DNA from 4 places in the Sphingomonas sp. CD22 genome. Region 2 is predicted to be linked to each of the others. Evidence: predicted binding sites of a transcription regulator. Region 2 holds the regulator's gene; each other region holds the start of a gene.
What was found. Region 2 encodes LexA, which represses DNA repair genes until DNA is damaged. Its sites were predicted from a motif close to GTTCCNCNCTTGTTCT; they were not measured.
Positions count from the first base shown of each region.

Region 1: recA (recombinase RecA) is a predicted target of LexA. The motif match lies at 2,673-2,688, and genes of this name have one in related genera.
Region 3: SFC76_RS09720 (DNA recombination protein RmuC) is a predicted target of LexA. The motif match lies at 1,761-1,776, and genes of this name have one in related genera.
Region 4: SFC76_RS10510 (ATP-dependent helicase) is a predicted target of LexA. The motif match lies at 2,528-2,543, and genes of this name have one in related genera.

Region 1 covers NZ_JAYDYX010000001.1:586,412-591,035, forward strand. Annotated here, with positions in the region: gene SFC76_RS02635 (electron transfer flavoprotein-ubiquinone oxidoreductase) at 1-213, shown strand, start outside; gene SFC76_RS02640 (tetratricopeptide repeat protein) at 185-1,789, shown strand; gene SFC76_RS02645 (4-(cytidine 5'-diphospho)-2-C-methyl-D-erythritol kinase) at 1,786-2,619, shown strand; gene recA (recombinase RecA) at 2,765-3,838, shown strand; gene SFC76_RS02655 (class I SAM-dependent methyltransferase) at 4,033-4,624, shown strand, end outside.
Region 2 covers NZ_JAYDYX010000001.1:461,378-466,001, forward strand. Annotated here, with positions in the region: gene SFC76_RS02085 (ComEC/Rec2 family competence protein) at 1-2,052, shown strand, start outside; gene lexA (transcriptional repressor LexA) at 2,423-3,112, opposite strand; gene SFC76_RS02095 (molybdopterin molybdotransferase MoeA) at 3,171-4,352, opposite strand; gene moaC (cyclic pyranopterin monophosphate synthase MoaC) at 4,357-4,624, opposite strand, start outside.
Region 3 covers NZ_JAYDYX010000004.1:222,732-227,355, forward strand. Annotated here, with positions in the region: gene fmt (methionyl-tRNA formyltransferase) at 1-204, opposite strand, end outside; gene recR (recombination mediator RecR) at 259-852, shown strand; gene def (peptide deformylase) at 1,035-1,553, shown strand; gene SFC76_RS09720 (DNA recombination protein RmuC) at 1,835-3,286, shown strand; gene SFC76_RS09725 (hypothetical protein) at 3,307-3,528, shown strand; gene SFC76_RS09730 (RNA methyltransferase) at 3,887-4,624, opposite strand, start outside.
Region 4 covers NZ_JAYDYX010000004.1:395,934-400,557, reverse strand. Annotated here, with positions in the region: gene SFC76_RS10515 (glycine zipper 2TM domain-containing protein) at 1-123, opposite strand, end outside; gene SFC76_RS10510 (ATP-dependent helicase) at 236-2,524, opposite strand; gene SFC76_RS10505 (UrcA family protein) at 2,740-3,084, shown strand; gene SFC76_RS10500 (MFS transporter) at 3,333-4,613, shown strand; gene rsmD (16S rRNA (guanine(966)-N(2))-methyltransferase RsmD) at 4,619-4,624, opposite strand, start outside.

The DNA.
Region 1 (4,624 bases), 130 kb from region 2:
GAATACGACCTGCCGCTCTACGACGAACCCGCGCAACGCTATTGCCCGGCCGGCGTTTACGAGATCGTGGGCCAGGACACCGGTGATCCCAAGTTCGTGATCAACGCGCAGAACTGCGTCCACTGCAAGACGTGCGACATCAAGGACCCGACCCAGAACATCAATTGGGTGGTGCCGGAGGGTGGTGGAGGCCCCAATTATCCCAACATGTAAACGCCTGTTCCTCGCGTCGCTGCTCAGCCTCGGCGCGGTCCTTCCGGCGGCGGCCGACACCGGCCACCTCGCCGAATATCTGAAGGCCGGCGCCGCCGATGCCGACGGCCGGGTCGATATCGCCGCCGCCGGCTACGCCCGCGCGCTCGCCGCCGCGCCGGCGAGCACCGCGATCGCGCTGCGCGCCTATCGCGAGGCGCTGGCGGCGGGCGATGTCGCGCTCGCCACCCGCGCCGCCGCGGTGCTGCGCGGCCGGCCGGAGGCGCCCGCCGAACTGCCGCTGCTGCCGCTCGCCGTCGCGGCGGCGAAACAGGACTTCGCCGGCGCGAGCGCAGCGACCGATGCGCTCGCTTCGACGCCGCTGGCGGTGCTGGTCCCGTCGCTGCGTGGATGGATCGCCTTCGCGCAAGGCAACGATCCCGCGCCGCAGATCGCGCGGGCGGGCAAGGACCCGGTCAGCCAGCGGCTCGCCGCCGAGACCGCGGCGCTGCTCCAGATCGCGCGCGGCGACACCGCACAGGGGCTCGCCACCGTCCAGGCGCTGCGCGAGACCGGATCGCCGGTCGACCTGCGCCTGTCCGCGGGGCAGTTGCTGTTCGGCCGCGGCGAAACGGATCGCGCGCGCGCGCTGCTCGCCGGCGGCGATCCGGTATTCGCGGCGGTCCGCGCGGGCGATGCCGCGCAGCCGACGCTGGGGTTCGGCGTGTCGCGGCTGCTCGGCCGGATCGCCGGCGACCTCGCCGATCAGGACGCGCCCGATCTGTCGATCGCGCTCGCGCGCACCGCGGTGATCGCCTGGCCCGCCAACGACCGCGCCCGGCTGCTGCTCGCCGCCGCACTCGCCAAGGACAAGGCGATCCCGCGCGCGCTGGCGACGCTCGACGGCATCGGCCCCGCCAGCGCCTATGCCTCGACCGCCGCCGCGACGCGGATCAGCATCCTCACCACCGCCGGCCGCCCCGACGACGCGCTGGCGCTCGCCCGCAGCGGTGCCGAGCGGGCAGGGGCGGGGGAAAGCGACTGGCAGACCTACGCCGACCAGCTCAGCGCGATGAACCGCCATCGCGAGGCGGCGGACTGGTATCGCCGCGTCGTCGACGCCGATCCGACCGCGTGGAGCGCCTGGCTGCAATATGGCGGCGCGCTCGAACAGGCGGGCAATTGGCCGGCGGGGCGCATCGCGTTGCAGAAGGCGGTGGCGATCGCGCCGCGCGAACCGCTCGCGCTCAATTATCTCGGCTACGCGCAGGCGGAGCGGCGCGTCGACGTGCCGCAGTCCATCGCGATGCTCGAACGCGCGCATGCGTTGAAGCCCGACGATGCCTCGATCGCCGATTCGCTCGGCTGGGCCTATTTCATCGGTGGCGACGTCACCCGCGCGCAGCCGCTGATCGAAAGCGCCGCCGCGGGCGATCCGATCAACGCCGAGATCGGCGAGCATCTCGGCGACCTCTATTGGACGCGCGGCCGCCGCTACGAGGCGCGCTACGCCTGGCGTGCCGCGGCGCTGACCGCCTCGGCCGACGATGCGACGCGGCTCGCCGCCAAGGCCGCGCAGGGATTGCCGCGCAAATGATCGTCGAGCCCGCGCCCGCGAAGATCAACCTCGCGCTCCACGTCCGTCGCCGCCGCCCGGACGGCTATCACGATCTGGCGACGCTGTTCGTCTTCGCCGCCGACGGCGACACCGTGACCGTGGTGCCTGACGTGACCGACCGGTTCGCGATCACCGGGCCGTTCGCCGCGGCGCTCGCCGGCGCCCCGGATGCTGACAATCTGGTGATTCGCGCCGCGCATGCCTTTCGCGCGGCATTCGATATCGCGCAGCCGCATGCGATCACGCTCGACAAGCATCTGCCGATCGCCTCGGGGATCGGTGGCGGCTCGGCCGATGCCGCGGCGACGCTGCGTGCGCTCGCCGGGCTCCATGGCATCGCGCCCGACGACCCGCGGCTGTTCGTCATCGCCGAGGGCCTGGGTGCGGACGTCCCCGCCTGCCTGCTCGGCCGCGCGACGCTCGGCACGGGCAAGGGCGAGGCGCTGCTGCCGGTCGACGGCCTGGCGGGGATGCCGCTGCTGCTGGTCAATCCCGGGGTCGCGGTGAGCACCGCGGCGGTGTTCGGCCGCTGGGATGGCGTGGATCGCGGCGGCATCGCCGCCGACGGCGATCTGCTCGCGCGGGCGCTGGCGGGGCGCAACGACCTGCAGGCGCCGGCGGTGGCGATCGCGCCGGCGATCGCCGCGGTGCTGGCGTTGCTCGATGCGGCGGCGGGCGTGCGGCTGGCGCGCATGTCGGGCAGCGGCGCGACCTGCTTCGCGCTGTTCGAGTCGGTCGAGGCACGCGATACGGCGGCGAAACACGCGTCGTCGCGCGGCTGGTGGACGCTGGCGACGATCCTGACCTGAATTCAGGCTTCGGGAAGCGGGGCGGCGATCCGATAAAGGATCACAATCCCGTCGTTCCCCTCTTGTTCCGCAGGAACAAACGTCGTACATAGCGAAACAGACGCGTTGCCCCGGCGACGCGCTTGCTCTAGCGAGGAACCTCCCGATGGCCGCCAATCTGAAAGTGATCGACACCGGCATGGCAACCGCATCCACCGACCGGCAGAAGGCGCTCGACGCCGCGCTGGCCCAGATCGACCGCGCCTTCGGCAAGGGCTCGGCGATGAAGCTCGGCGCGAAACAGTCGATGGAGGTCGAGACGATCTCGACCGGCTCGCTCGGTCTCGACATCGCGCTCGGCGTCGGCGGCCTGCCGCGCGGCCGCGTGATCGAGGTCTATGGCCCCGAATCGTCGGGCAAGACGACGCTCGCGCTGCACGTCATCGCCGAGGCGCAGAAGGGCGGCGGCACCGCCGCCTTCGTCGACGCCGAACATGCGCTCGATCCCGTTTATGCCAAGAAGCTCGGCGTCAACATCGACGAGCTGATCGTGTCGCAGCCCGACACCGGCGAACAGGCGCTCGAGATCGTCGACACGCTCGTCCGCTCGAACGCGATCGACGTGCTGGTGGTCGATTCGGTCGCCGCACTCGTGCCGCGCGCGGAGATCGAGGGCGAGATGGGCGACAGCCATGTCGGCCTGCAGGCCCGTCTGATGTCGCAGTCGCTGCGCAAGCTGACCGGTTCGATCAGCCGCTCGCGCTGCATGGTGATCTTCATCAACCAGCTGCGCATGAAGATCGGCGTGATGTACGGCAACCCGGAGACGACGACGGGCGGCAACGCGCTGAAATTCTACGCCTCGGTCCGTCTCGACATCCGCCGCACCGGCGCGATCAAGGACAAGGAAGAGGTAACCGGCAACGCCACCCGCGTCAAGGTCGTCAAGAACAAGGTCGCGCCGCCGTTCAAGCAGGTCGAGTTCGACATCATGTACGGCGAGGGCATCTCCAAGATCGGCGAGATCCTCGATCTCGGCGTCAAGGCGGGGCTGGTCGAAAAATCGGGTGCCTGGTTCAGCTACGACAGCGTCCGCATCGGCCAGGGTCGCGAGAATTCGAAGACCTATCTGCGCGAACATCCCGAAATGGCCGACCGCCTCGAAAAGGCGATCCGCCAGCGCACCGAAAAGGTCGCCGAAGAGATGATGGCCGGTCCGGAAGCCGACGACGACATCTGATGCCGGCGTTCCGCCAGACGCTTCGCAGGGAACTCGCCGGTAACGGCGGGTTCTTTTGCGTCGGGGATACCGGGCAATGATCCAAGAATGGAAACGATGAACCCGGATCGTTTCCATTAAGGTGTCCAACTTGTCCATGTTGCCGGTCGCGACGGGGTCGCACATCGGCAGCGGCCGGAAAGGAGTTCGTCCCAGTGACCACCGCTTTGGATTGGAGCGCGCGTGTCGGCACCGTCTGGGCGGAGGAATGGCGCAACACCGACCGGGCCTTCGCCGGCCTCGCTCCTTATCTTGACGCCGCGATCCGCGCCGCGGCGCCCGCCGGCCCGTTCGCCGCGCTCGACATCGGCTGCGGCGCCGGCGCCACCGCCGCCGCGCTCGCCGCCGCCCGACCGGACGCGCACGTCACCGGCGCCGACCTGTCGGCGGACCTGCTTGCCGTCGCCGAGGCGCGTCATCGGCACGCCAATCTCGCCTTCCGCATCGGCGACGCGCTCGACACCGCCGCCGCTCTCGCGCCGCTCGACCTGCTCGTCTCGCGCCACGGCGTCATGTTCTTCGCCGATCCCGTTGCCGCCTTCGCCCGGCTACGGGGTGCGACCCGCTCCGGGGGCCGGATCGTGTTCAGCTGCTTCGCCGCGGTTGCCGACAATCCCTGGGCGACACTGGTCACCCCCGCGGCCGAAGGCGCATCCGGTTATGTCCCCGGCCCGTTCGCGTTCGCCGATCGCGATCGATGCGCCGCTATCCTCGCCAAGGCCGGCTGGGCCGAGGCGACGCCGACGC
Region 2 (4,624 bases):
GTGGCGTTCGGCGGCGGCATCGCCGCGTGGTTCGTGCTGCCCGATCCGCGGGCGTGGACGACGACGCTGCTGCTGTGCGCGGCGCTGGCGTTCGCTGCGGCCGGCCTGGCGCGTGGCGGCCGGGCCGCGCGGGCGGTGGCGCTCGGCGCGATCGCCACCGCCGCCGGGTTGGCGTTGGTCTGGTGGCGCGCGGAGCGGGTCGCCGAACCGGTGCTGGCGCGCCCCGTCGTGGCGGCGATGCGCGGCAGCGTCGAGCGGGCCGAGCCGTTGACCGCGCGCGGACTGATGCGGCTGACGATCCGCAGCGATGCCGGCCAGGGGCTGCCATCCCGGCTGCGCGTCAACCTCGCGGTGGCGGACGTACCGGCGGGATTGGGGGCGGGCGCCGTCGTCCGGCTGCGCGCGCGGCTGATGCCGCCGCCCGCAGCCGCGGTGCCCGGCGCCTATGATTTCGCGCGGGTGGCATGGTTCGCGGGGGTCGGCGCGACCGGGCGCGGCTTCGCGCCGGTGACGGTGATCCGACCCGCCCCGGCCGGCGGCGGCCTGCGCGCACGGCTGACCGATCATATCACCGCAAGGCTGGACGGCAGCCGCGGCGGCATCGCAGCGGCGCTCGCGACCGGCGACGAGGGCGCGATCACCCCGGACGATTCGGAGGCGATGCGTCGCGCGGGCCTCGCGCATCTGTTGTCGGTGAGTGGGTTGCACATCACCGCGGCGGTCGGCGCGACGATGTTGCTGGTGATGCGGCTGCTCGCCTTGTGGCCGTGGCTGGCGATCCGCGTCCGGTTGCCCTTGGTCGCGGCGGCGGCGGGCGCGCTGGCGGCGATCGGCTATACGTGGCTCACCGGCAGCCAGGTGCCGACGATCCGCTCCTGCGTCGCATCGCTGCTGGTGCTGGGGGCGCTGGTGCTCGGTCGTGAGGCGGTGACGTTGCGGCTGGTCGCCGCGGGGGCGATGACGGTGCTGCTCGCCTGGCCGGAGGCACTGACGGGCGCGAGTTTCCAGCTGTCCTTCGCGGCGATCGCGGCGATCGTCGCGCTGCACGAGCATCCGCGGGTCGAATCGTGGTTCGCGCCGCGCGAGGAGGGGCGGTTGCCGCGCGTGCTGCGGTCGTTGGCGTCGCTGCTGCTCACCGGGCTGGTCGTCGAGGCGGCGCTGATGCCGATCGCGGTCTATCATTTCCACAAGGCGGGCCTCTATGGCGCGGCGGCGAACATCGTCGCGATCCCGCTCACCACCTTCGTGGTGATGCCGCTGGAGGCGCTGGCCTTGCTGCTCGACGCCGCGGGCTGCGGCGGGCCCTTGTGGTGGGCGACCGACATCGCCCTGCGTCTGTTGTTGATCCTCGCCCATGCCGTCGCCGCGGCGCCGGGATCGTCGCTCGCCCTGCCGTCGATGTCGGCGGCGGCCTTCGCGCTGATGGTGGCGGGCGGATTGTGGCTGGCGTTGTGGCGGACGCGATGGCGGCGGCTGGGCGTCGTGCCGCTCGTCATCGGCGCGAGCTGGACGTGGCTGACGCCCGCACCCGACCTGCTGGTGACGGGCGACGGGCGGCATATGGCGGTGCGCGTCGGTGGCGGGCTGGCGCTGCTGCGCGACCGGGCCGGGGATTATACGCGCGACATGCTCGCCGAAAACGGCGGCGCCGACGCGGCGATGCTGCTCGTCGAGCAGGCGGCGGCACGGTGTACGCGCGATGCCTGTGCGGTCGATGTGGATGCGGGTGGCCGTCGCTGGCGGGTGCTGGCGACGCGCAGCCTCTATCCGGTCGATCGCGACGATCTGGCGACGGCCTGTGCGCGGGCGGATGTGGTGGTGAGTGAACGCCGCCTGCCGCGGGCATGCCGGCCGCGCTGGCTCAGGCTGGATGCGCCGATGCTGCGGCGGACCGGCGGGGTCGCGGTGACCTTTGCGGACGGAGGGGTGTGGACGGTGCGGCGCGACGGCGATGCGCATCCGTGGTTCGCTGCGGCGCGGGTGATGCCGGCGGTGACGGGCGCCCTCCGCAGACGGTTTCGTCGCGGTGGGGATGCTGGCGGGGGGAGGTGACTTCTCTGGTCACCGGAACGTGGTGCGATGGTGAGGGGATGTTGTGGTCACCGCGGCCTGCGGACGTCGAGCCAAGCGGTATTTTCGAGCAGGGGCAATAGGCGGGATCGACATTCATCGTCGTAGAGAAATCCTCCCCCTGGCGGGGGAGGACTTTGCATCGTCCAAGAGTTGAATGTCGATCGGCCTTAGGTCCAGCAGAGTGACAGCCGGAACTGCGCGCAACCCTGGGCTCCTGCTTTCGCAAGAGCACTGGGACGACTTTCGCAAAGGTTTCGGTCGAGCCCAGGGTGACGGAAAGGGGTAATGCTTCGGTGCAGCCGATGGATGCAGGAGGGCACGTCCGCAAGGCGTTCGCCCCCCGTCCGGATCAATCGTAGCGGCGCAGGATACCCGACAATTTGCCCTGTACGCGGACGTGCGACGGCACGTAGCGCTGCGGTTCGTAGGCGCGGTTGGCCGGGTCGAGCCGGACCATCGCGCCCTCGCGACGGAAATATTTGAGCGTCGCCTCGCTGTCGTCGATCAGCGCGACGACGATCTCGCCGTCGCGGGCGACCTCGGTCCGCCGGATCAGCGCGTAATCGCCGTCGAGGATGCCCGCCTCGACCATCGAATCACCAGATACTTCCAGCGCATAATGTTCGCCCGAGCCGAGCAGGGCGGCGGGCACCGCGAGCATCGAGCTCCCCTCGAACGCCTCGATCGGGACACCGGCGGCGATGCGGCCGTGCAGCGGGATCTCGATGACGTCGTTCGCCGGCGTCGCCGCGGCGCGGACGTTGCCGGTCTTCGCGGGGGCCGGGGCGGGCGCGGGCGTCGCCGGTGCAGGCTTGCGCTCCGAGCGTTCCGGCATGCGCAGCACTTCGAGCGCGCGGGCGCGGTTGGGCAGGCGGCGGATGAAATGCCGTTCCTCGAGCGCGCTGATCAGGCGGTGCACGCCCGATTTGGATTTGAGGTCGAGCGCTTCCTTCATCTCCTCGAACGAAGGCGAGATGCCGGTTTCTTCCAACCGGTCGTTGATGAAGCAAACGAGCTCGTGTTGCTTGCGCGTGAGCATGAGCGGACCTTCCCCGTCGGAACAGACGCGGAACTTCTAGGGAACAGGATGGCGCCCGTCAAGCGATGACGAGGATTTCTGCCGAGTCGCCCGCGCTGGCGGCGGGTGCGTCGATCGACCGCACGATCAGGCAGTGCGAGCGGGCGAGGGTGAGCAGCATCGAACTGTCCTGAATGGTCGAGGCATAGGCCCGGCCATCGCGCAGCTCGGCGCGCAGATAGTCGGTGCGCGGACCGTTCGCGGGCAGGTCTTCGCCGAGGATCGTCATCGTCGTGCGCGGCAGCGGGTCGGCGGCGCCGGAGAGATGCGCGATCAGCGGTTTGACGAACAGCAAGGCGGTGACGAAGGCCGACACCGGATTGCCGGGAAGGCCGAGCAGGATGGTGTCGGCGAGCCGCCCCGCCATCATCGGCTTGCCGGGACGCAGCGCGATCCGCCAGAAATCGATCGCGCCACCGGCGGCTTCGAGCGCCGGGCGGACGAGATCGTGGTCGCCGACCGAGGCACCGCCGGTGGTGACGAGCAGGTCGGCGTCGACGCCGGCGAAGGCGTCGCGCAGCGTGCCGAGATCGTCGGGCAGGATGCCGAGGTCGACGAGATCGATCGGCAGGTCGGCGAGCAGCGCCGCCAGCATCGCGCGGTTCGATTCGGGCAGCGCGTCGGGGGTATCCCCCTGACCGGGCTCGACGAGTTCGTCGCCGGTCGCGCAGATCGCGACCCGCACGCGGCGATGGACGGCGATCGTCGCCACCCCGCCGGTCGCCGCGACCGCGATCCGCGCCGGCGTGAGCCGCTCGCCCTGCGCGATCAGCCGGTCGCCGGTCGTGAAATCGAGGCCGCGGCGGCGGGTGTTGCGGCCCAGTCTCGGCGGACCTTCGCCGGTCAGCCGGATCGTCGTGCCGTCGGCGGCGACTTCTTCCTGGATCATCACCGTATCGGCGCCCGCGGGCATCGCCGCGCCGGTGAAGATGCGGACCGTCTCGCCCGGACCGACCGTGCCGGCGAAGGGGCGGCCGGCGGCGCTCTCGCCGATCAGCGTCCAGGGTCCGGGAAGGTCGGCGAAGCGGATCGCATAGCCGTCCATCGCCGACAAATCGTTCGCCGGCTGCGTCCGTCGCGCGCCGACGTCGGCGGCGGCCCAGCGTCCGTGCGCCTGGCCGAGTGGTACGTCCTCGACGGCGACGGGGGGGGCGGAGGCGAACAGGCGGGCTTGCGCCTCGGCGATCGGCAGCAAGGCCATGGCGTCAGGCGCGCCAGTCGCCGGACTTGCCGCCGGCCTTTTCGAGCAGGCGGATGCCGGAGATTGTCATGCCGCGGTCCATCGCTTTCGCCATGTCGTAGATGGTCAGCAGCGCGACCGAGACGGCGGTGAGCGCCTCCATCTCGACGCCGGTCTTGCCGTCGGTGGCGGCGAGCGCGGTGGCGGTGATGCCGGTGTCGTCCAGCTCCAGATCGACCGTGACGCGGGTGAGGGGAAGGGGGTGGCAGAGCGGGATCAGCTCGGCGGTCTTC
Region 3 (4,624 bases), on a different contig from region 2:
GCCCTTCAGGCTGACCGGATGCCGCACCGCGATCCCCAGCGCCTCGGCGCGCTGCTGCACCGCCGAGGCGACCGTCTCGCGCCCGCGCCGCCCGCCGGGGCGCGGCGGCTGGCTATAGGCCGCGACGACGTCATGTCCGGCCGAAACCAGCGCCTCCAGCGTCGGTACGGCGAAGTCGGGAGTTCCCATGAAGATGATCCGCATGGGGTGTCTTCAACGCGCTGGCGGGCGATGGCGCAACCCCCTATCTGTTCCGTCATGGCCTCTCCCGAAATCGAAGCCCTGACCCAGGCGCTCGCGCGCCTCCCCGGACTTGGGCCGCGGTCGGCACGCCGCGCGGTGCTCCATCTGCTCAAGAAGCGCGAGGCGGCGCTCGGTCCCTTGCGCGCCGCGCTGGAGGCGGTCGACGAACGGCTGGAGACCTGCGCGACCTGCGGCAACGTCGACACCGCCAACCCCTGCGCGATCTGCGCCGACCCGCGCCGCGACCAACGATCGCTCTGCGTGGTGGAGGAAGTGGCGGACCTGTGGGCGCTCGAACGCTCGCGGCTTTTCCCCGGCCGCTTCCACGTCCTCGGCGGCCGATTGTCGGCGCTCGAAGGCATCCGCCCCGAGGATCTCGCGATCGAGACCCTGGTCACCCGGATCGAGGCCGGCGGCATCGACGAGGTCGTCCTCGCGATGAACGCGACGCTGGAGGGCCAGACGACGGCGCATTACCTCGCCGACCGCATCGAACGCTTCCCGGTACGCGTGACCCAGCTCGCCCACGGCCTGCCGGTCGGCGGCGAACTGGATTATCTCGACGAAGGCACGCTCGCGCAGGCGCTGCGCGCGCGGCGTCCAGTGTAATTCCTCCCCGGCACGGGGAGGGGGACCGCGCATCGCAGATGCGTGGTGGAGGGGGGCTTCCACACGCGCCTACGCGGGAGGAGAGCCCCCTCCACCATGCCAACGCATGGTCCCCCTCCCCGTGCCGGGGAGGACTATGCTCGAACTTGACGCCAAACCCCTCGCCACCTAGCTGACCGGGCATGGCAGTCCTCCCCATCGTCGAAGTCCCCGATCCGCGCCTGCGCCTGATCTCCAAGCCCGTCGAGCAGGTCACCGACGAAACGCGCGCCTTCGTCCAGGACATGATCGACACGATGTACGACGCCAACGGCATCGGCCTCGCCGCGATCCAGGTCGGCGTCGACAGCCGCATCCTCGTCATCGACCTGCAGGACGAGAAGGACGAGGAAGACAAGCCGATCAAGGCGCCGCACGCCTATATCAACCCCGAAATCCGATCGGTCAGCGAAGAGACGAGCAGCTACAACGAAGGCTGCCTGTCGATCCCCGAACAATATGCCGACGTCGCCCGCCCGGCGCGCTGCCGCGTCCGCTGGCTCGACGAACAGGGCGAAGCCCATGAGGAAGAGCTGACCGGCCTGCTCTCGACCTGCATGCAGCACGAGATCGATCATCTCAACGGCATCCTCTTCATCGACCATATCAGCCGCCTCAAGCGCGACATGGTCATGAAGAAACTGACGAAAATGCGCCGCTGACGCACAGGCGCGGGGCGGCTCGCTCCGCTTCCTCCGCATCCGTCACCCCGGACTCGTTCGAAACCTCCGCGACACTGCCCAGTGCTTGGAACGCGAAGTGCTTACATGAACGGTCCTGTGTGTCGGCCCCGCCCGTGACAGGGGGAGACTGAGGCGGGCAGCGTCGAGCGTCCATATCCCGCAATTAGGGACTGTCCTCCCTCCGACGTTCGATCTATGTTCCTCGTCACGAAAAGACCGCCGCCGACGTCCGCCATGACGTCCGCCGGCCGCCAAAGGGAATGACCGTGGACCTGACGATCGTCATCATCGCCATCCTCGCGCTCGCGGCGGGGCTGCTCGTCGGTTGGCTGCTCGCCAGCCGCAGGGCCGGCAGCCTCACCGCCGATCTCGCCGTCGCGCAGAGCAAGGCCGCCGACGCCGAGATCGCCGCCCGCGCCCGCGACGCGGTCGAGCGCGAACGCAACGAGGCGATGCGCGACCTCGCCGCGCTCCGTGCGCAGGCGGAGGATCGCGCCGCCACGCTCGATGCGCTGCGCGACGAACTCTCCGCAATCCGCGCCGATCGCGACGCCGCCCGCACCGCGCTCGCCACCACCGGCGCACAGGTCGAGGCGTTCGAGGCGCGCCTGATCGACATGCGCGACGCCAAGGAGCAGATGGCGGCGCGGTTCAACGACCTCGCCAACAAGGCGCTGACCGACGCGCAAAAAGCGTTCCTCGATCGTGCCGAGGCCCGCTTCCGCCAGTCGGAGGAACTCGCCGGCACCAACCTCAAATCGCTGCTCCAGCCGGTCAACGACCGCCTGCTCCGCTACGAGGAAGGCGTCGCCAAGGTCGAGGCCGAGCGCCGCGACGCCTTCGGCGATCTCAAGGGCCAGATCGAACAGATGCGGCTCGGCCAGGAGCGCGTCTCCGGCGAGGCGGCCAAATTGGTCAACGCGCTGCGCAACGCGCCCAAGGCGCGCGGCCGCTGGGGCGAGCAGCAGCTTCGCAACGTGCTCGAAACCTGCGGCCTCGCCGAACATACCGACTTCGCGATGGAGGTCAGCGTCGCCGACGGCGAGGGCGGTCGCCTGCGCCCCGACGCGATCGTCCGCGTTCCCGGCGGCAAGTCGCTGATCATCGACGCCAAGGTGTCGCTCAACGCCTATCAGGACGCGTTCGGCGCGGTCGACGAGAGCGAGCGCCATATCGGCCTCACCGCGCATGCCGCGTCGATGCGCGCGCATATCAACGGCCTGTCCGCCAAGGCCTATTGGTCTCAGTTCGACGATACGCCCGAATATGTCGTGATGTTCGTCCCCGGCGAGCATTTCCTCTCCGCCGCGCTGGAGCACGATGCCGGCCTGTGGGATTATGCCTTCGACAAGAAGGTCCTGCTCGCCACGCCGACCAATCTGATCGCGATCGCGCGCACCGTGGCGGCGGTCTGGCGGCAGGAGAAACTGGCGACCGAAGCCCGCGCGATCGGCGCGCTCGGCAAGGAACTCTACGACCGGCTCGCCAAGGCCGGCGAGGACCTCCGCAAGGTCGGCGGGGGCCTGACCACCGCGGTCAACAATTACAACAATTTCGTCTCGAGCTTCGAAAGCCGCGCCCTGGTGTCGGCGCGCAAGTTCCGCGACCTCAATATCGAACCCGGCGCGCGCGAGATCGGCGTCGCGGAACCCGTCGAGGCACTCGCGCGCTACGGCGAGGAAGCGCTGCGCCTGCCGGATGCGGCGGAATAGAGGAGCGGGCGGTGAAGGGCATGCACGACGGCGACGTCATCATGGATCGCGACGGGCGCGTGTCGGGCATGGTCGCCGGCGACGTGATCGTCCGATCGGGCTGCGACGTCAGGATCAGCGGCATGGTCGCCGGTGACGTCTACGTCGAGGCCGGCGCCCGCGCACGGATCAGCGGCATGGTCTCCGGCCGCATCATCGACCGCGGCGGCTCAATCCGGGTCAGCGGCATGGTCGGTGGCTAGGCCGGTCGGCAAGGCGTTGACGCTGCGGCCGAAACCGGCACCGCTGTCCTACAGGCGGCCATCGTGCTACCCATCCGGCTCTTTCTCATCGGTGCAGAAATCGAAACGATAGGGCTCGATCGTTTCGATTGAGGTGTCCAACTTGTCCATCTTTGCGTCATGCGCGAGGCGGCGGCAGGACCAGTAGCGAGGATAGGCATCCAGATTGAAAGTCCTCCCTCGCCAGGGGGAGGTGGCGCGGCGAAGCCGTGACGGAGGGGGAGGAAAGCGATCACTTCGGTTGCGTGTCCTCCCCCTCCGTCATGCCTTCGGCATGCCACCTCCCCCTGGCGGGGGAGGAATGACTTCGATGCCGCCCCTAGCCGTGCTGCGCCAACACCTCATAGGCCATCACCGCCGTCGCCACCGCGGCGTTGAGACTGTCCGCTTTCCCCAGCATCGGGATCTTGACCAGCAGGTCGCACGCCGCGGCATAGTCCGCCGGCATCCCCTGCGCCTCGTTGCCGGTCAGCAGGAAGGTCGGCGTAGCGTAGCGCGCCGCCCGATAATCATGGTTGGTATCGAGGCTCAGCCCGACGAGTTGCCCCGGCCCCTCGCGCAGCCAGCCGAGGAACGGCCCCCATTCGCTGCGCACCACCGGAATGGTGAACAGCGCGCCCATGCTGGCGCGCACCGCCTCGACCGAGAAGGGATCGACGCATTCGCCGATCAGGATCAGCGCGCCCGCGCCCACCGCATCGGCGGTGCGCAGGATCGTGCCGAGATTGCCGGGATCGCGCAGCCGCTCGGCGACCAGCCAGATCTTCGATGTGGTCCGATCGAGATCGGCCAGCGTCCGGTCGAACTCGTCGAATACGCCGACCACCGCCTGCGGATTGTCCTTGCCCGACAATTTGGACAGGATGTCGGGCGTCGTCTGGATCGACTCGCCGCCCGCCATCTCGACGTCGATCGACAGCGCATGGACCAGCGGGTGGTCGGCATTGCCCGCCGCGTAGAAGAGGATGCGCGGCAGTCGCCCGGTCTCGCGCGCCTCGGTGAGGATGCGCAACCCCTCGGCCATGAACTGGCGCGCGCCGCGGCGATGGCGCTTGTC
Region 4 (4,624 bases), on a different contig from region 2:
GGCGTCGAACCGCTGTTGCGCGGCGGCGAAGCGCGCATCGTCGGCGGCGGACTGGGCAAGCGCCGGCGCGGTCGCGGCGAGCGTCGCGCAGACCGCGGCGGAGAGCAAAAGGGACCTGAACATCGAAATGATCCTCTACCGGACCCGTTGAGTCGGGTCCGCAACGGTCATACGCCGATCCGACCTTGGCGGTTCCTGAACGAACCCGCCGCGCCGCCGCTCAGCCGGCCGCCGCTCAGCCGATCGTGACGAAGCTGTCCATCACGCGTTTGCGCCCCGCCGCCTCGAAGTCGATCTCCAGCTTGTTGCCCTCGATCTCGGCGATCGCGCCATAACCGAATTTCTGATGGAAGACGCGCAGGCCGACGGACAGGTCGCTGCGCCCCTTGTTGCCGATGCTGACCGCGCTCGACCGGCTTTCGACGACGCGCGTCGGCGCGGTCGAGAATCCCGAGGCGGCACCCGCCGCGCGTTGCCAGCCGGGACCGCGGCCGGTGCCGCGGCCGACGTCGGCGAAGGGGTCGGCGCGCTCGCTCCAGTTCGCGCGCCACAGGCTTTCGCCACCCGACATCGTCGTCTCGGCGTCCGTATGTTCGGGGGGCAGTTCGCCGACGAAGCGGCTCGGGATGCTCGACGTCCACTGGCCGTAGATGCGGCGATTGGCGGCGTGGAGGATCGTCGCGCGCCGCCGCGCGCGGGTGATCGCAACGTAGGCGAGGCGGCGTTCCTCCTCGAGGCTCTTGGTGCCGCCCTCGTCGAGCGAGCGCTGCGACGGGAACAGCCCCTCCTCCCAGCCGACAAGGAAGACGGTGTCGTATTCTAGCCCCTTGGCGGCGTGGATCGTCATGATCGTCACCTGCGGGTCCTGGACGCCGCCCTCGCGGTCCATGACGAGGCTGACGTGTTCGAGGAACGCGCCGAGCGATTCATATTCCTCCATCGCGCGGACGAGTTCGGAGAGGTTCTCGAGCCGGCCGGCGGCGTCGACCGATTTCTCGGCCTGCCACATCGCGGTATAGCCGCTTTCGTCGAGCAACTGGCGGGCGAGCTCGGCATGCGGCAGGTCGCGCGCCATGTCGCGCCAGCGTGCGATGTCGCCGACGAGGTTGCCGAGCGCGCGCCGTGCCTGCGGGGTGAGTTCGTCGGTGTCGAGGATGCGCGCCGCGGCGATGGTCAGCGGCACGCCCTCGATCCGCGCGAGCTGGTGGATCTTGGCGAGCGCCTTGTCGCCGAGGCCGCGCTTGGGGACGTTGACGATGCGTTCGAAGGCGAGATCGTCGGACGGCTGGTTGACGATACGCAGATAGGCGAGCGCGTCGCGGATCTCGGCGCGTTCGTAGAAGCGGAAGCCGCCGATGATGCGATAGGGCATGCCGATCGCGATGAACCGGTCCTCGAACTCGCGCGTCTGGTGCTGCGCGCGGACGAGTATGGCGACATCGTCGAGGCTCTTGCCGCTGCGCTGCGCCGCCTCGATCTCCTCGCCGACGCGGCGCGCTTCCTCTGGGCCGTCCCAAACGCCGAGCACACGCACCTTCTCGCCCGCGTCGAGCTCGGTCCACAGCGTCTTGCCGAGCCGGCCGCCGTTGTTGGCGATGACGCCCGAGGCGGCACCGAGGATGTGCGGCGTCGATCGGTAATTCTGTTCGAGCCGGATCACCTTCGCGCCCGGAAAGTCCTTCTCGAACTTGAGGATGTTCTCGACCTGCGCACCGCGCCAGGAATAGATCGACTGGTCGTCGTCGCCGACGCAGGCGATGTTCTTGCGCGCCTGCGCCAGCAGCCGCAGCCAGAGATATTGGACGACGTTGGTGTCCTGATATTCGTCGACCATGATGTATTTGAACCGTTCCTGGTACATTTTCAGCACCTCGGGATAGGTCTTCAGCACGGTCAGCATGTGCAGCAGCAGGTCGCCGAAATCGCAGGCGTTGAGAGCCTTCAGCCGCTCCTGATATTGCGCGTAGAGTTCACCGCCGCGGCCGTTGGCATAGCGTTCGCTCTCGCCGGCATCGATGTCGGCGGGGACCAGCCCCTTGTTCTTCCAGTCGTCGATCAAGCCGGCGAGGCTGCGCGCGGGGAAACGCTTCTCGTCGAGATCGGCGGCGACGATCAACTGCTTGAGCAGGCGGAGCTGGTCGTCGGTGTCGAGGATGCTGAAATTGCTCTGCAATCCGACCAGCTCGGCGTGGCGGCGTAGCATCTTGGCGCCGATCGCGTGGAACGTGCCGAGCCACGGCATCCCCTCGACCGCATCGCCGACAAGCCGCCCGACGCGTTCGCGCATCTCGCGCGCCGCCTTGTTGGTGAAGGTGACGCTAAGGATCTCCGACGGCCACGCCTTGCGCGTCCACAGCAGATGCGCGAGCCGCGCGGTCAGCGCGGCGGTCTTGCCGGTGCCGGCGCCGGCAAGCATCAGCACCGGGCCTTCGGTGGTCAGCACCGCATCGCGCTGCGGGGGGTTGAGCCCCTTGAGATAGGGCGGGTCCTGCAAGGCGTTGGCGGGGGCGCTGAGATCGGTCACCGGCGAACAGGTAGGGAACGGCGCGCGAGCCGGCAAGTCCGATCGGGCAGCGGCCCCCGTCACGCTGGTGACACGCACCTGTAACGCATGCGTAACGACCGGCTGCTACGGCGATCAAGCCGGCGGACCGTTCGGCTTCGTCCAGCCCGCGCCCGAGAGAGGCGCGCGGACCGAGCCGGACCGCCACGGCAAGTCCGAGTAGCAGGAGTGTCATCATGAAGACGTCGCATCACGCCGCCATTGCGGCGGCCGCTTTGTCGTGCCTGTTCGCCGCCGTTCCGGGCAATGCCGCCCCCGCCGCGGAGCGCGAGCCGGTGCAGGTCAAGGTATCGGCCAAGGGACTCGACCTGCACAGCGAGGCGGGCCGCCGCACCCTCGACGCGCGCATCGTCCGTGCGGCGCACGCCGCATGCATCCCCACCGGCGCGACGCTGAAGATGCGACTCGATGCGCAGCGCTGCTTCCGGGAAATGCGCGACGACGGCACCCGCAAGCTCGCCGCGCTGGTCGGCGACGACGTGCGATTCGCCGCCCTGCGCAAGGCGGATCGTCCGGAATAAAGATTCGAATGAGGCGGCGCGTCGATCGGCGGGTCGCCTCGACGAGCGGCCAAGTCCATGAAAAATCGGGGCAGCCGCAAAGCGACCGCCCCGTAGTTCAGGGAGGGTCGGCCGACAGGGGAGGCGACCGACACGTCGCTACCCACAGGGGGAGAGGAGCAGCGACGATCCCTGTCTAGCCCCGGATTGTTGCGAACGGATTTCACAACTGTTGCCCGCGACGTTTTTTTCGCGATTAGAGTGGCGGCATGACTTCGTTGTCCGCCACGCCGCCCGCGCCCGCCTCCGCCCGTCGCATCCTGACCGCCAGCCTGGTCGGCACCGCGGTCGAATTCTACGATTTCTACATCTACGCGACCGCCGCCGCGTTGGTGTTCGGCGAATTGTTCTTCCCCGCGGAAAGCATGACCGCGCAGCAGATGCTGAGCTTCGCCAGCTTCGGCCTCGCCTTCATCGCGCGGCCGGTGGGCGCGATCGTCTTCGGTCATTTCGGCGACCGCGTCGGGCGCAAGTCGACGCTCGTCGCCAGCCTGATGCTGATGGGCGGCTCGACCGTCGCGATCGCCTTCCTGCCGACCTACGATCAGGTCGGCTGGGTCGCGCCGTTGTTGCTATGCCTGTTGCGGCTGGGGCAGGGGTTCGGGCTCGGCGGCGAATGGGGCGGGGCGGCGCTCCTCGCGGTCGAGAATGCGCCGCCGCACCGGCGCAACACCTGGGGCATGTTTCCGCCGCTCGGTGCGCCCGTCGGCTTCCTGATGGCGAACGGGCTGTTCCTGATCCTCGGCCTCGCGCTCGACGAGGCGCAGTTCCGGGCGTGGGGGTGGCGGCTGCCGTTCCTGGTCAGCGCGGTGCTGGTCGTGCTCGGCCTGTGGGTGCGACTGAAGCTCACCGAAACGCCCGCCTTCGTCGAGGCGGAGCAGGCCGAGGCGCTGCCCAAGGTGCCGATCGCCACGCTGATGCTCGAACATGGCCGCGCGGTGCTCGCGGGGACGGGCGGGGTGATCGCCTGTTTCGCGCTCTTCTATCTCGCGACCGCCTTCACGCTGGGATACGGGACCAAGACGCTGGGGTATGGGCGCGAGGCGATGCTGGCGGTCGAACTGGTCGCGATCCTGTTTCTCGCCGCCGGGGTGATCGTCGCCAGCGTCACCGCCGATCGCACGGGCGCGCGGCGGATGTTGGTGATCGGCTTCATCGGCTGCATGGTCGCGGGGCTCGCGATGGGGCCGATGCTCGGCGCGGGCTCGCTGTTCGTCGTCTTCCTCTGGCTCGCCTTCGCCTTGTTCGTGATGGGCTTCGCCTATGGGCCGCTTGGCGGATGGCTGCCGAGCCTGTTCCCGGCGGGCGTGCGCTATACCGGCGTGTCGATGACCTTCAACCTCGGCGGCATCCTCGGCGGCGCGGTCGCGCCGATCGCCGCGGAGGCGCTGGCGCATCGCGGCCTGGGGTGGATCGGCCTGTATCTGGTCGGCGCGGGGCTGCTGAGCCTCGGCGGGCTGGCGTTGCTGCGCGGGCGCAGCGCGGCGTAACCCCGTTACGC